2 regions of the Paenibacillus sp. FSL H8-0548 genome follow, and region 1 is predicted to be linked to the other one. Evidence: predicted binding sites of a transcription regulator. Region 1 holds the regulator's gene; the other holds the start of a gene.

Evidence for each region. The regulator LexA, encoded in region 1, represses DNA repair genes until DNA is damaged. The targets are predictions, from matches to a motif close to CGAACATATGTTCG.
Region 2: recA (recombinase RecA) is a predicted target of LexA. The motif match lies at 5,012-5,025, and genes of this name have one in related genera.

The regions. Positions count from the first base shown of each region.
Region 1 covers NZ_CP152049.1:3,955,242-3,963,269, forward strand. The annotation lists gene MHI37_RS16860 (aldo/keto reductase) at 1-919, opposite strand, end outside; gene MHI37_RS16865 (DUF896 domain-containing protein) at 964-1,155, opposite strand; gene MHI37_RS16870 (efflux RND transporter periplasmic adaptor subunit) at 1,277-2,362, opposite strand; gene MHI37_RS16875 (FtsX-like permease family protein) at 2,386-3,747, opposite strand; gene MHI37_RS16880 (ABC transporter ATP-binding protein) at 3,737-4,456, opposite strand; gene MHI37_RS16885 (LysM peptidoglycan-binding domain-containing protein) at 4,617-4,934, opposite strand; gene lexA (transcriptional repressor LexA) at 5,151-5,771, shown strand; gene MHI37_RS16895 (hypothetical protein) at 5,919-6,548, opposite strand; gene MHI37_RS16900 (DUF2642 domain-containing protein) at 6,791-7,048, shown strand; gene MHI37_RS16905 (copper amine oxidase N-terminal domain-containing protein) at 7,246-8,028, opposite strand, start outside.
Region 2 covers NZ_CP152049.1:3,535,704-3,543,731, reverse strand. The annotation lists gene MHI37_RS14960 (stage V sporulation protein S) at 103-363, opposite strand; gene MHI37_RS14955 (TIGR00282 family metallophosphoesterase) at 501-1,295, opposite strand; gene rny (ribonuclease Y) at 1,385-2,926, opposite strand; gene MHI37_RS14945 (RecX family transcriptional regulator) at 3,109-3,813, opposite strand; gene recA (recombinase RecA) at 3,893-4,942, opposite strand; gene MHI37_RS14935 (competence/damage-inducible protein A) at 5,186-6,436, opposite strand; gene pgsA (CDP-diacylglycerol--glycerol-3-phosphate 3-phosphatidyltransferase) at 6,523-7,098, opposite strand; gene MHI37_RS14925 (hypothetical protein) at 7,095-7,238, opposite strand; gene MHI37_RS14920 (YajQ family cyclic di-GMP-binding protein) at 7,397-7,891, opposite strand; gene MHI37_RS14915 (RodZ domain-containing protein) at 7,922-8,028, opposite strand, start outside.

The DNA.
Region 1 (8,028 bases):
CCAATCGATTCCAAACCTCGCTTGGCATTTCCCAGCCTATAGCACCGATGTTATCGTCAAATTGCTCCAGTTTGCTTGCACCAAATATAGGCGATGTAATGCCTTCACGCTGTATGAGCCAGCGCAGTGCAACCTGTGCAGGTGTTTTGCCAAGCTCATTGGCTGCTTCAAGAAGGGTATCCAGAATGATGAAATTTTTATCGGTAGCGCGTTTATCCCAAGCACTTTCTCCCACCTTCGAGGTCAAGCGGCCCTCGGTCGGTATATTTCTACTATATCTTCCCGTAAGAAATCCGCCGCCAATTGGCGCCCAAGGAATAATGCCGACATTTTCAGACAAGCAAAGCGACAGCATTTCCCGATCCATTTGTCTGCTTACTAGGCTGTATTGCGGCTGAATCGACACAAATCGCACATATCGACTCACATCGCTGATGCCTAGTGCTTTCATCAGCTGCCAGGCAAAAAAGTTTGAGCAGCCGATGTAACGCACCTTACCAGAGGTTACAAGGTCATCTAATGTACGAAGCGTTTCTTCAATGGGTGTAGCCTCGTCCCATACATGCACCTGATACAAGTCAATATAATCCGTTTGGAGACGCTTAAGACTTGCATCCACCCCATCCAGAATATGCTTGCGAGACAATCCAACGCCGTTAATATTGCTTGATGTGGTCATACGTACCTTCGTTGCCAGCACAATATCAGATCGCTTATTCTTAATTGCCATCCCAACGATTTCCTCAGAACGGCCGCTGACATAAACATCTGCCGTATCAAGAAAATTGCCCCCATGATCAACAAAGCGATCAATCATAGCAATGGAATCCTCAACACTTGTCGTATTGCCAAATGTCATCGTTCCTAAACATAGCTCCGAAACTGCAAGTCCACTTCTACCGAGTAATTTGTATTTCATCTTAACACCCTCCCATGGATATTAAATGATCTTACATTACATCTTTAGTGCTTAACACTATCCTCGTCATCTACAATTTCAATATTGTCGAGTTGCTGCCGGAAATTATTTCTGAAATTTTCCAAATACCGCTTACGAAGTTCCGCTCGTTCTGCAGTCTCTTCATCGGTAAGACCTACCGATTTATGTTTACGAGCGAGCTCGTTAATACGATCAACGACTTTTTCGAATTCCATTTATTACTCTACTCCTCTCATGATGAAAAAACACTACTCTATACTTTGACATTTCAACCGATCAGTTGTCAAGACAGCGTAGGGTCAACCTCCATATGAATTAGTGCAGCAGCTGCTTTTTTTATTGCAATACAACCTGATCTCCAGGCTTCAAACCCTCGAGCACCTCAGTCAGCTCAGGAGTTTCTAGTCCAATTTTAATTTCTCTGCGTTCATACTCGCCGTTTCCTGCATCAAACATAACGTAGTTTTTTTCCTTTTCACGAATAATAGCAATGGAAGGAACTGCTGTCGTATTCTCTTTTCGTTTCGTTTCTATTGCTCCATTAAGGCTTAGGCCCGCGATCAAATGTTCGTTCGGCTCTAATGCGATAACGACTTCAAATTGAGCAGCTTGATTCAGGTTGTTCTGATCCGTGCCTGATTTTGCAAATTTAGAAACCTTTTGAACTTTGCCAGTAAGGCTGATCTCTTTCATCGCGCTCATCTTAACTTGAACCGGCATGTCTGGCTTGATCTGAAAAATGTCCTGCTCGCCTACTAAAGCAATAAACTGTAATTTATTCAGGTCTACGACCTTACCTACATATTCATTATCAGCTAATGCCTGTGGACGCTTGTTGGGATTATCAAATAAAAAGATACCCGACGCTGGCGCTCGATAGGTAGATTCATTCAGCTTTTTCTTTTTCTCAAGAAGCTCTTTCGCTTGCAAGTTTTCTGTTACAGCATTTAATTCCTTCGTCAAACGGGCAATCTCTCGATCAACGAGAATTTTTTTGCGGGCAGCCTCAGTCGCTTCCAGCGTTTCTGAATCTTCGTTTTGTTGATTCAAATATTCATTTAATTCCGACTCCAGCTTTGCTTTACGCTGAACAGCCTCCATTTGCAAAATCTCATTTTGAACAGCAGTTTGATCCAGCTTAAACAAAATATCGCCTTTCGTTACCTGCTGACCATCAGCTATAGACCACTGGGTAACCTCTGAGCCGTAAGGCGAGTAGATGAAGGTTTCCTGCTCATATAGTGACTTTCCTTTTACTTCAATAGAATTAGAGATCGTTTCCTTTGTTACCTGAAACGTAATAGGCTGATTATCTGCAGTCATATCCACAGGACGTGATGGATTTCCGATTTTGAATAATACAAAACTAATTCCTATTATAATAAGGCCTATAATTCCCCACTTTATTTTTTTCTTCATCATTATGCTCCTTCTACATTTATAAATTAATCGCGCCTAATAGCTGTTAAAGCATCTGTACGTGAAGCACTAATTGCTGGATAGATACCTGACAATATGCCTGTTGCAAGGGCGAATGCCATACCAATCGGAATGGTCATAATTGGAATAAAAATAATAACCGCATCCTCTTCGCCTGAAAACTGATTAATAACGCCACTCATTCCCCATACGATCCAGTATGAAAAAAGAACGCCGAGCAAGCCTCCTAAAAGGCCAAGCAATGCAGCCTCAACAATGAACATATTTCGAATTTGTCCCAAATTTGCGCCAAGCACCTTCATAATGCCAATCTGTCTTCTCCGCTGATATGTACTCATCGTCATCGCTACAACAATCGAGATCGAAGCAATGATAAGTATAAAAACACCAATTCCTAATGCTGCTCCTTTAATAATTTTAAACTCATTGGCAAGCTGTTCCTTCTGATATAAATTAGTTTGAGTGTTGACCGTAAGCTTCTGAAGCTGCTTCTCCACCAGCTCAATATTAGCTTGATTATCTACTTTAACAATGATCGAATTGAAGCTCTGAGGATGATTTTCATTACCGTTGTTCCTCTTAAGCTCGGAATTCAGAAGCTGTGCAGTACTCAGCGATATATAGCCCTTCTTGTTATACATTACTTGATCGTCACTAACTCCAGATGGTTTCTTCAAAATGCCGACAACGCGAAGTGGTCTGCTGACAACCTGTCCATCTTGGGAGTAATAACGAAACTGAATCTGCTTCTGATAAAGAACAGACGGCACAAGGTTCAAATTTCGATATTGTTGATACAAGCTGTCATCATATGGATTTAGATTCATCTGGTCTAGTAGATTTTGTCTGGTCACCTCGTCAACCAGACCTAGCGTTGCACCATAGCTCAGTACAATCGTTCCTTCCACATCGGAAGGTCCACCCTGCAAGTATTCGTTGCCGAATGCGGAGAGCGTCTCCAAATCAGTTCCAATAATTTCAGTTTGATTTTGGGAGACAAGTCCATCAAGCGTCAACATCTCCATATAATCCAGCTGTTGAAAAGGGGCAGCTGCATGAACATGTGGAATTTGTCTCATAATGGCAAGCTTCTGATTAGTCAAATTTCCTAGCTGCTGGATGTTTCCGTCTATGGATGGATCAGATTGACCTGGTTGGACACCCGAATTTGCGGTTACGGTTATTTCATCCATCTTTAGATAGCTGTTCATTTGCTGTTCTATGTATAGCTGTGCTGACTCTCCAATGCTCATAGCTACAATAATAGCAGCACATCCGATAGAGATGCCTGCTGCGCACAAAGCCGTTACAACCTTCCTGCGCTTGACCTGGTCCCAGGAAAGTTTTGATATATCACTAATTCTCAATGAGTATACCTCCCGCCTGCAATTGATCCTGCGCCGCTTCCTGCTCTGTCACTAGAAATCCATCACGTAAGGTTATGATTTTCTCGGTTTGTGCAGCTACCTCACGCTCATGTGTGACGATAATAAAAGTCGTTTTCATTGTTTGATTCAGATGCTTCAAAATCGAAATAATTTCGTCCTCTGTCTTTGTGTCCAAATTACCGGTCGGCTCATCAGCGAATATAACGGATGGCTCCGTGATTAATGATCTAGCTATACTAACGCGCTGCTGCTGACCACCTGATAATTGAGAGGGAAATAGCTCTGCCTTATCTGGAATGCCTACTTGCTCAAGCAAAGCTAGAGATTTCTTCTTCCTAATTGACGGATGAATAGATTGAAAGACGAGCGGCAGCTCCACATTTTCCCGCACCGTTAGATGAGAAATCAGCTCATATGCTTGGAAAATAAAACCAATATGCTTTCTTCTAAACTCTGCCAGCCGATTTTCGCTCATCTCCACAATATTGTGATCAGAAATATAGATTTGTCCTTCCGTAGGCTTCATTAAGCCAGCCATTAAGTTCAACAGCGTCGACTTTCCCGAGCCAGAGCTGCCTAATAAAGCAATCATTTCACCCTTATGTACATTAAAGCTAATTTGTTGCAATACTGCTGTCGTCTCATTTCCATTCAAAAAGGAATGAGATAATTCTTCAACACGTAACAATTCAGTCACTCCCTTCAGTCCCCATTAATAGACGAGTGTTAGGTTAAAAACCACTGCACTCCACAAAAAAAACTTTCTCAACCAAGTAGAGTGCTTCATTCTACTTAAATGAGAAAGTTATATTATTTGGACTCTATTCATAGTTTATCTGAATTTACGATTATATGCTAGGTATGATCAGCTTCTGACCTGGAATTATTTGTGAGGTTTGCAATTGATTTCGATCTTTAATCATAAAAATGATATATCTAACATCCTGACTGCCGTCGGAGTACCGCTTAGCTATATCCCAAAGTGTATCACCAGTATGTACGATAATGGACTGTTCGCCTTTTGCTGCTTCTACTGGGTTATTGCTCGAAGCGTAGGTTCCCATAAGTAAAAAGCTGGTAAACAAAAGAACAAATACTACTGCGCACACGATAATTTTAAGCACATGTCTCTTTACTAATCGCGAAGCCATCAATCGAAATTTCATTCCTTGAGCTTCTTCTTGCTTATGAATGGTTCTATAAAAACTTGGACTAGTTATCATTTATCAGCACCCCAAACGTTTGTTCTGTTTTTAGATTACACGAACAAACGTTTGGTGTCAACAAAGAAAATACGAACTTCTGTACTTAAGAACTTATGTTTGTACGAACTCCGGTTCTATGTTATAATTTGCTACAAACCTACTAATGGAGTGATCGCAGTGTCGAAGATTTCTAACCGACAACATTCGATTCTTGAATTTATTAAGAATGAAGTCCGGGAGAAAGGCTATCCACCCTCTGTTCGAGAAATCGGCGAAGCTGTTGGATTGTTATCCAGTTCAACTGTTCATGGTCATTTAGACCGCTTGGAGAAGAAAGGCCTAATTCGCCGGGACCCGACTAAACCTCGTGCAATTGAAATTTTAGATCAAGAAGGCGCGGACGGCATTATCCCATTATCTGTAGCAAACGTACCGATCATCGGTAAAGTTACTGCTGGCGTTCCCATTATGGCCACTGAGAATATCGAAGAGTACTTCCCGCTCCCCTCCCATTTTGTGGGTGACAACAGTGTTTTTATTTTAAGTGTCATGGGCGAGAGTATGATTGAAGCTGGTATTCACGACGGTGATTATGTCATTGTTCGTCAACAGCAAACCGCAAATAATGGTGAGATCGTTGTTGCAATGACTGAGGATGACGAAGCAACGGTTAAGACATTTTACAAGGAGAAGAACCACATTCGCTTGCAGCCGGAAAATTCGACTATGCAGCCTATTATTCTCCAAAACGTAACCATTTTGGGAAAAGTCATTGGACTTTTCCGTGATATTCATTAAATCTACTGTTAAGCGTACATAAGAAAGAGGCTGAATCCATGCGTAAGCATAAGTGATTCAGCCTCTTCTTTATTTTAAATATAGGAAAGCAGATCATCTCGCCATATAGACGCCGAAGTCGTTTCTTCGTATTACGGCTTCCTCCATCTATATGGCTCGCTTACCAATCAAGCGGGTTGAGATTGTCTGCTTTTGATAAAGGGCCAATCTTTTACGGTTAAGCCTCGGATACTCATAAAGCAATCCTTCATACACCACTTCGAATTTTCCGTGCAAAAGAAAATCGTTAGGAGTTACTAATGCTGATGGACGCTCCCAAAGGTTAACATCGCTGCTGCGAAGTGCTTCTGCAACAAACTGCGAACAAAAATAAGAATCCGTGAGCTTTAAGTCTACGTTGAACAGCACACCCAGCAACCCAATCAAATTGTAGCGATAACTATCCTTGTTCTTTTTAAAGGTTTGAATGACCTGAAGAATTGATGCTCGCTGTTTTGCAGTGACCGAAATTCGCAGCAGTACACATCTCGTATTCGGGAACTGACGGAAAGTGCCTTCATACACGTCCTCCTTAACAAAACCTGCAAACAAAGGATTTTTCGCGTGTTTTCTACCGAAGCTATATACCTCCTGCAAATCGGTATCCAGGACTAGAGATGCGTGATTAAATGGCGCGCCTGTAAAGCCTTGAATCAATCGTGTAAAGCATGTACCGGTATCGCTTAATAAAACATATATGTTATTTGTTAAGTTCTGCTGAGCCATAATCTCTCGCACTCTGACCACCTCATTAACTGCGTTTGTCCGATATTCCGGACATAACTTCCTTATTCGAATATAGCAATAAGGCTGTATTCCGGATAGTACCAACTCTTTATGGTACTGATCAGCTCACAGCTTAATTAAGCGAAACAGAGCCGTTTGTCTAAACGTCAATCAACGTTTTTTCACTGCCCATACGCCCGAGTAGGTATTCGCATAGAATAGCCTAGTGGCTTAATCATGAGGAGAGTGATCTTTTGAGTAATTACGCGATGCCCTTTAAAGCACAGCAACTGAATGCAATGAATAATCAACCGTTGGTCGTATACCCTGTAGATCCCTATGTAGTCGAGGTGTTAAAATCCTGTATCGGCAAATGTGTTTCCATTAAAACAACAGACGGTCATATTGACGGAACCGTTGTCGATTGTAAATCAGACCATGTAGTACTTCGCTGCTGCAATGACATCTATTTTGTTCGGATCTCAGAAATCGTATGGATTAAGCCTAAATAATAAGTAGAAACGGCTGTCGCCGTTCTTATGGCGGTGGCGCGTTTCATTCCGGAGAAATATAGAGATCGTATGGCGTAATGATCTGCTTTCCTATATTTTAAATAAGCCCTAGAGGGGCAAGCCGGTACGGCCTCCCCCTCTAGGGCTTAAATAATCGAGCATTGACTTCGAGATGGAGACATAAAAAGGTTGAAAAATTAGTGCGGGTAATCGAATTCCCAGCGTACAACTTCAACTCTCCAACCCTTTGATGTTTTCACCAAAGTTCCGTTCTCAGAAGCGTAGACTCCTGCTTGTTCAACCATGACACTTCTTGAAATAAACATCATTTGATCGTTTCCATATAGATAGGATGGATTTTTATCGCTCGCAAAAGATATAAACGGAAGTTTGAGATTGTCAGGAAATTGTTTTAAGCCTCCGCTGCTTAAAATCTCTTGGATCATACGTTCAGTGAAGTAGGGTCTCAAATGCTGTTGCTTTTGTTTGATCCCTGACAGATCATATGCTATCGATACCTTGTTCATAATAGCCACTGCATCCTCAAGTGAGAGAGGCGGTTCCACAATAACATCAATTCTCTTTTGCAACTCATAGTCAACTAGTATAGCTAGCCTTTCACGCGGAAGCCATTCAACTGATAATCCTAGAGCCTCGCCTACGAATCGAATGGGCACATAAGTTACTCCACGCTCAACCTTAGCGGGCACATCAAGCGTATAGAATTCTCCATTTATTTGAGCTGATTTCGAGTTTATTTGTAATTTAACTTCCCTCTCATTCTTACTAATCTTAATCGTATTATCTGTCTTATTCCAATTAACGATTCCGTTCATATATTCCGATACGGCACGTATGGGTACCAATACACGCCCATTTGTCACTTTGTCATTCGGTACGCTAATCGACTGAAAAGTCATGTTATTTGCTTCTGTAGTTTGAGGAATCCAAGCCACACAAACGAGCATGATACAAATTAA
Region 2 (8,028 bases), 420 kb from region 1:
CGCCGCTTGTTGGAATCACAGCAAAAAAACCTGTCTACGTCGTAAACAGGCGAAACAGTTCCTTTTATCTAGCTGGCGTATTACTTACGCCACCTAGACTTGCTACCGAGGCTCGACAATCAATTTGATTGCAGTTCGATCCTCCCCGTCGATAACGATGTCCGTAAAAGCTGGTATACAAATTAAATCCACCCCGCTGGGAGCTACAAATCCGCGAGCGATTGCTACTGCTTTAATCGCTTGATTTAATGCGCCAGCACCAATGGCTTGCAGTTCCGCACCGCCACGTTCACGAAGAACACCAGCTAGCGCACCTGCAACGGAATTTGGATTAGACTTTGCTGAAACTTTTAATACATCCATAAAAAGAACCTCCCCTTGGACTGTTGGATGGATTCCACTTTTAAATAGTATTCGAGGGAGTTTAAAAAATTCCTGCTTTTATTCCGATTATTCACAAACTGTTCTGAATAGTCGGAACAGTTTGAATGTTATCATCATTACATAAGAAGCCATTCATCCTCTGTTAGACGAATCTTTTCAATTTTTCGAGCTTTTCCCGTTTCATCATCGATTTGCACTGAAATAGCATGCAAATGCCATTTGCCTTCATCGACAACAAAACGAACAGGCAGCTGTGTAATAAATTTGTGAAGCACGGCGTTCCGCTCCATGCCAAGCACACCTTCTTTGGGACCAACCATGCCCACATCTGTTATGTAAGCCGTCCCGCCTGGCAAAATGGTATCATCATTCGTCTGTACATGCGTATGCGTACCCAGTACAATCGATGCTCTTCCATCAAGATGCCAGCCCATCGCGATCTTCTCCGAGGTTGCTTCAGCATGGAAATCGACAAGTATATTGCTCGTTCTCTCACTTGCCTCTTCAATCAGCTCATCTGCTTTTCGGAAAGGACAATCAATCGGCGGCAAAAATGTACGCCCTTGCAGATTGATAATCGCCAGCTGTTTTCCTCCTGCTTTAATAAACGCCATCCCTTGTCCAGGCGCGCCTTCGGCGTAATTGGCTGGACGAACAAGGCGAGGCTCGTCATCAATCCATTCAAAAATATCTTTATTGTCCCACGTATGGTTGCCCATCGTTATGCCATGGATGCCCCATTCGAAAAATTCCTTCGCTATTGTTGCTGTAATTCCACGGCCTGCTGCCGCATTCTCACCATTTGCAATAATAATATGAGGGTTGTATTTGCTTTTAAGTGCCGGCAGTACACGCTTCAAAGCGCTTCTTCCAACGTTTCCTACAATATCACCAATAAATAATACATTCATGTAAATACACTTCCTTTTTTGTACGCTTGCAAACAGAAAAGTGGCTAACAAGCAGCCACTTTTCTGAAAAGCTAATATTTTTTTGTTACTTATTTCGCATATTCAACCGCACGAGTTTCTCGAATAACCGTAACTTTAATATGTCCTGGATAATCGAGCTCGCTCTCGATTTTTTTCGTAATATCACGTGCAAGGCGGAATGCTTCAGTATCGTCGATTTTTTCTGGCTGCACCATGACACGCACTTCGCGGCCAGCTTGTATCGCATACGATTTTTCAACACCCTCAAACGATTCAGAGATATCTTCTAGCTTCTCCAGTCGTTTAATATACGTTTCAAGCGTTTCACGACGAGCTCCTGGACGTGCTGCCGACAAAGCGTCAGCTGCTCCTACGAGCATCGCGATAACGGAAGTGGCTTCCGTATCCCCGTGATGAGAAGCAATACTGTTAATAACGACAGGATGCTCCTTGTATTTCTTAGCAAGCTCCACACCGATTTCAACGTGTGAGCCTTCCACCTCGTGGTCAAGCGCCTTACCGATATCATGCAGCAAGCCTGCACGCTTCGCCAGCGTAATATCTTGGCCAAGCTCTGCTGCCATCAATCCAGTTAGGTAAGCGACCTCCATGGAGTGCTTCAAAACATTCTGACCGTAACTTGTCCGGTACTTCAATCGACCTAAAATCTTTATCAAATCCGGATGCAAGCTATGAACGCCAACCTCGAAAGTGGCTTGTTCACCGTATTCACGGATTCGCTCATCAACCTCTTTGCGAGATTTTTCAACCATTTCTTCAATTCGGGCAGGATGGATACGACCATCAGCTACAAGCTTTTCTAAAGAAGTGCGGGCAATTTCGCGTCTTATCGGGTCGAAACCAGACAAAATGACCGCTTCCGGTGTATCGTCGATAATTAGATCGATACCAGTCAATGTTTCCAAAGCACGGATATTTCGGCCTTCACGCCCAATAATACGGCCCTTCATTTCTTCATTAGGCAAAGTAACAACGGAAACCGTCGTTTCTGCCACATGATCGGCCGCACAGCGTTGAATAGCAAGTGATATAATATCACGGGCTTTCTTATCGGCCTCTTCTTTCGCTTGCTGCTCGATCTCTTTGATCATCTGTGCTGTTTCATGTCGTACTTCCTGTTCAACATTGGATAAAATGATCGATTTCGCATCTTCCGTTGTCAGACTCGATATACGTTCCAATTCACTAAGCTGCTGCTTGTAAATGGAATCGATCTGCTCTTGCGTTTCTTCGATCCGTTTTTCTTTGTTGGCTACAGTTTCTTCTTTGCGTTCCAGCGCTTCTAACTTTTTATCCAGCGACTCCTCTTTTTGGAGCAAACGTCTTTCCTGACGTTGAGCTTCGTTGCGTCGTTCACGAATGTCTCTCTCAGCTTCGGAACGAAGTTTGTGGACTTCATCTTTTGCTTCCAGCACCGTTTCTTTCTTCTGAGCTTCTGCTTCCTTCTTCGCATTTTCTACGATTACGATGGCAGCCTGCTCAGCGCTTGAAATTTTCGCCTCAGCAATCGACTTTCGAGTAAAAAAACCAATCCCAAAGAAAATTGCGCCAACAAAGAGACAGATCAAGATCCAAATGACATCAGGCATCTTGTTCACCTCCTTGTTGCATACACCAAGGCACTGCTTGGGATGATATTAGGTTTTCAACCGGCTTCAAACCGTTTCAACATTTACTAAATTTGACGAAAATAATCATTTCGAATCAACTTTTGGAAGGAAAATTGATTCTAATTTGAAAGAATACAACCTCATTTTATCTTTTCACAAAATCAATTGTCAAGCAAAAGCCCATCATCTTCCTCGAATACATTGTCTTCCCCATTCAAATCGATCGACTTGATCGCTTCCTTGACGATATCTACTGAGAAGCCTCTGCGCATTAAATAGCCCATTAGCTTGCGTTTTTGGTCTAAGGGCTCGCCTTTTAAGGAGCGAGATTTCTTCTCAGCCGCCTTCTTCGCCGACAGCAATTCAACTTGTTCATCCAACGCAGCTGTCGCTTCTGCTGCTGCTTCTTTCGACACGCCTCGCATTTGCAGCTCCTGCTGAATGAAGCGTCGTCCCTTCAAGCTGTTTTTTAGTCGACTTTTCGCAAATTCTCGTGCATATTGTTCATCATCCACAATATGCTCTCTTTCTAAACGGTCAAGCGCATATTGTATATTCTCCGTCTCAAATAATTTGCGCTGCAAATATTGCTCGATCTGTTTTTTTGTTCTTGGCCTTGCACCTAAATAAGCGATTGCCAGCACATAGGACCGATAACGTTCATCTTCCATGCGAATCTCTTCGATTTGGGCCTCCGTTAATGTATGCCCCTTCGTCAGCCGATACCGAATTAGTATATCTTCATGTACGGACAACATCGGCTTCTCTGAGTCAGCAAACAGATGATATAATCTCCGGTCCTTCTTATCCGTTCGAACAGACAAAATCATCCATTCCTCTTCATTGCTAACATGGTTACCCGTCACACGGTACATCCTCTCTAAACGCAGCTTCGCCGTCCCTAGCGGGACGGCGAAGCATCAGCAAGTATGAAATCAGGTCACTTTATTCTAGATCTTCAAATTCTTCGTCGTCTTCCTCAGGCTTGAAATTAGCCTGATTTGCAGTGGCAGACAAATTGCTCGCATCACGGATCTGCTTCTCAATAACCTCAGCAACATCCTTATGATCCTTCAAGTACTGCTTCGCATTCTCGCGACCTTGGCCCAAACGCTCGCCATTATAAGAGAACCACGCACCGCTCTTCTGTACAATATCCAGCTCGACGCCAATATCAATTAGCGTACCTTCTCTGGAAATACCTTCGCCGTACATGATATCAACCTCAGCTTGTTTAAACGGAGGAGCCACTTTATTTTTAACTACTTTAATACGAGTACGGTTACCAACCATGTCGTTGCCTTGCTTCAGCGTCTCAATACGACGCACGTCAAGACGAATGGTGGAGTAGAACTTCAATGCGCGACCGCCTGGCGTTGTCTCAGGGTTACCGAACATTACGCCTACTTTCTCACGCAATTGGTTGATGAAGATCGCAATGGTCTTCGATTTGCTGATTGCTCCTGAGAGCTTGCGCAAAGCCTGTGACATCAGACGCGCTTGAAGACCAACGTGAGAATCACCCATATCGCCTTCAATTTCCGCTTTCGGTACAAGTGCCGCAACAGAGTCAATAACTACGATATCAACCGCACCACTGCGAACTAATGCTTCTGCGATTTCCAAACCTTGCTCTCCCGTATCTGGCTGTGAAAGCAATAGCTCATCAATATTTACGCCAAGCTTGCTTGCATAAAGCGGATCCAGTGCATGCTCTGCATCGATGAAGGCAGCTTGTCCGCCAATACGTTGGACCTCAGCAATCGCATGAAGCGCAACTGTAGTTTTACCTGAAGATTCCGGTCCATATATTTCAATAACACGACCACGCGGCAATCCGCCTATTCCTAATGCGATATCTAGAGCAAGTGAACCGCTGGGCACGGTCTCAACTTGCATGTGTGTGGATTCTCCCAATTTCATGATGGAGCCTTTACCAAATTGTTTCTCAATTTGACGCAAAGCCATTTCTAGTGCAGCGCGACGATCCGACAAGAAACTCACATCCTTCTTTATTTATAATTTTATGATACCTTTTTTCAGGCAGGTTGACAAGCATTTTTTCGAACATACATTCGCCTTTTTGCTTTGCCTCCTTACATGAACATAAAAAAACCGCAGCAAAGTATTCTTCGCCACGGTTCTTCCGCTAATTAATCTTTATTATAACGGCTTGCCTGCCAATTGACAAACATTATTTCTTGTATCGGAATGGGTAGGTGTCGCCGCATGCTTCTATTACTGTGCTTGCAGAGCAAGCCATAAACGGTATAAAGCCGATTTAACCGCACGCAACCTGATCATGCTTCTGCCGCCTCTGAGATTAAGAGTATGTACGACGGTTGGCTTGCCGCGCTCTGCGATTGCTACATATACAAGCCCAACAGGCTTGCCCTCGGATTCCGACGGCCCTGCAACGCCTGTTAAGGACACGCCATAATCCGCATCTGAAAGATTTCGCACCCGCTCCGCCATCAACGCCGCTGTTGAATCGCTTATTGCGCCAGGCGCCCCCTCGCCCTCAAGCTGACTCAATGGGATGCTGAGCAGGTGATGCTTCATCATGTTGGTATAAGTGACCACACCTCCTACATACTCCCCGCTGCTCCCAGGAACGTTCGTAATCAGCTCTGCGAACAAACCCCCACTACAGCTCTCTGCGCTCGCCAGCTTGCGTCCTGAGGCTCTCAGCAGGCGCACAATCTCCTCCTCGATGGTGATGTCCTGCTCTGCGTACAAAAATTCACCTATTCGTTCTTTTATTTTGGCGACGGTATCATCTATTTTCCGATCTGCATCTATTAATGAAGCAGCTTTGGTTGATACCCGTATAGCGACCTCGCCCTCTTTGGCATAAGGAGCAATCGTCGGATCAACCTGAGCATCAATCAAATCGAGCAGCTTGGCTTCAAGATTAGATTCACCTATGCCTGCAAACTTCAACACGCGTGAATAGAGCGGGTCTGCCTCGCCAAGCACAGATCGCAGCCACATCTCTGCAGCGCCATCCATCATCGGCTTCATCTCGCGCGGCGGCCCAGGCAGCAGCAAATAGTGCGTTCCGTCTGCGGTCAAGCCATTTCCAACTGCTAAGCCTGTCGTATTTTCAAGCGGCTCGCAGCCTTCAATCATCAGCGCCTGACGCCGATTGCTCTCCACCATATGAATGCCCCGCGAGCTGAACATCTCCTCGATTTGCTCCATTGAAGGCTCATGTATCAACAGCTTTCGTTTCAAAAACTCCGCTAAAACGTCCTTTGTAAGATCATCCTGTGTAGGACCAAGTCCACCTGTAAAGACGAGCAAGTCCGCCCTGCTCCGGCCGATCTCAATCGCTTGCCGCAGCCGCTCGCTATTATCGCCGACTACCGTTTGAAAATAAACATCTATCCCAAGCCCCGCCAGCTTTTGTGATAAAAACTGTGCATTTGTATTGACGATTTGGCCAAGCAGCAGCTCTGTTCCGACCGCGATAATTTCTGCTTTCATTTGTTCATTTCCCCTTTTCATGTGATGCGTGCGGCAATGCTCTAATGACAAAAGCATCTCTCCGTCTAACGGAAAGATGCTTTAACTTATTCAACAGGTATCAAATGCTTGTTCTTTAAGAAATAATCAACACCTGAGTATACCGTAATAGCGGCGGCTACCCAGCTGGCAATGACATCAAATGGAAAATCAATAAAATTGAATGGGAAATTGTTGATTAAAAGCGCAATGATCATCGTAATTTGGATCGCTGTCTTCCATTTGCCCCAAGTGCTCGCAGCCATAACGGAGCCTTCCAACAGAGCAATCTGGCGTAGACCAGTGACCGCGAATTCACGACTGATAATCACGATTGCAATTAGAGCATTCAGCTTGTCCATTTCCACTAGTGAAATAAGCACAGCTGCAACAAGAAGCTTATCCGCTAAAGGATCAAGCAGCTTGCCAAGGTTAGTGACGATTTTGTTCTTGCGTGCGATGTAGCCGTCTAATCCATCTGTGCTTGCTGCCACAATAAAAATGAGTGCCGCTGCGATTTGATTGTATGTAATGGAGAAGTCTGAGATGCTGAACGACCCCAAATTTACTTTAATTAGCAGGAAAAACATAATAATCGGCACCAAAAATATTCTAACTAACGTAATGCGATTTGCAAGATTCACGCATTTCCCTCCTTAAAGCGATCTACCCCAAAGGTGTGCATAGCGTGAGTCGTTCGTTCGAAAAAATGACCGGATGCTGTGACCGGCCGCGCGGTATTTGCCAAGCTGGCATGAGTTACTGCATTTGTAGTCTCTCTCATCTATGTATCCCCCAGATCCTTCCGTAAAGCTGTTTCACCAAGTATAATACATGCTCAATACACGTGTCAAAAGCGGCGAAAGCCTCATTTCTCAAGTGAATCGGCATCTAATCGAAAAAGCCTCGTTTATCGAATATCGACAAAACGAAGCTCCGTTCTTATGAGCGATAATTAGTAAATTGAAGCTCCACAGGCAAATCAGCTTCCTTAAGAAGCTTCATCACCGCTTGCAAATCATCTAGGCTCTTTCCAGAAACTCGGATTTGATCGCCTTGGATCAAGCTCTTCACCTTAAGCTTCGAGTCGCGAATCAAAATATTAATTTTTTTCGAAACATCCTGCTCGATGCCTTGTCTGAGCTTAATGCGCTGACGTACCGTGTTGCTTGAAGCCCCTTCTATTTTGCCATAATCCAGATTTTTGATGGGAACGCCTCGTTTTACCATTTTGGATAATAAAATATCTAGTACGCTTTTTAACTTATAATCATCCTCGGAAGCCACAACAAGCTCTTCCTTCTCGAGTGCAATAGAGCTTTTGCTGCCTTTAAAATCAAAGCGAGTTTCAATCTCACGCTCCGCTTGCTTAATCGCATTAACTAATTCCGACATATCCACCTTGGATACAATATCAAATGCATTTTCTGAAGCCATCCCAAAATCTCTCCCTTGTTACAGTAATCATTATTCTGTTTTCGAAGTGCCGGTTTCGACAGTTGAATCCGGAGTTTCCTCTGTTTCAGAAGTTTCATCAACAACAGGATACAGCAGCAGCTTCTTGGAGCCGGCAC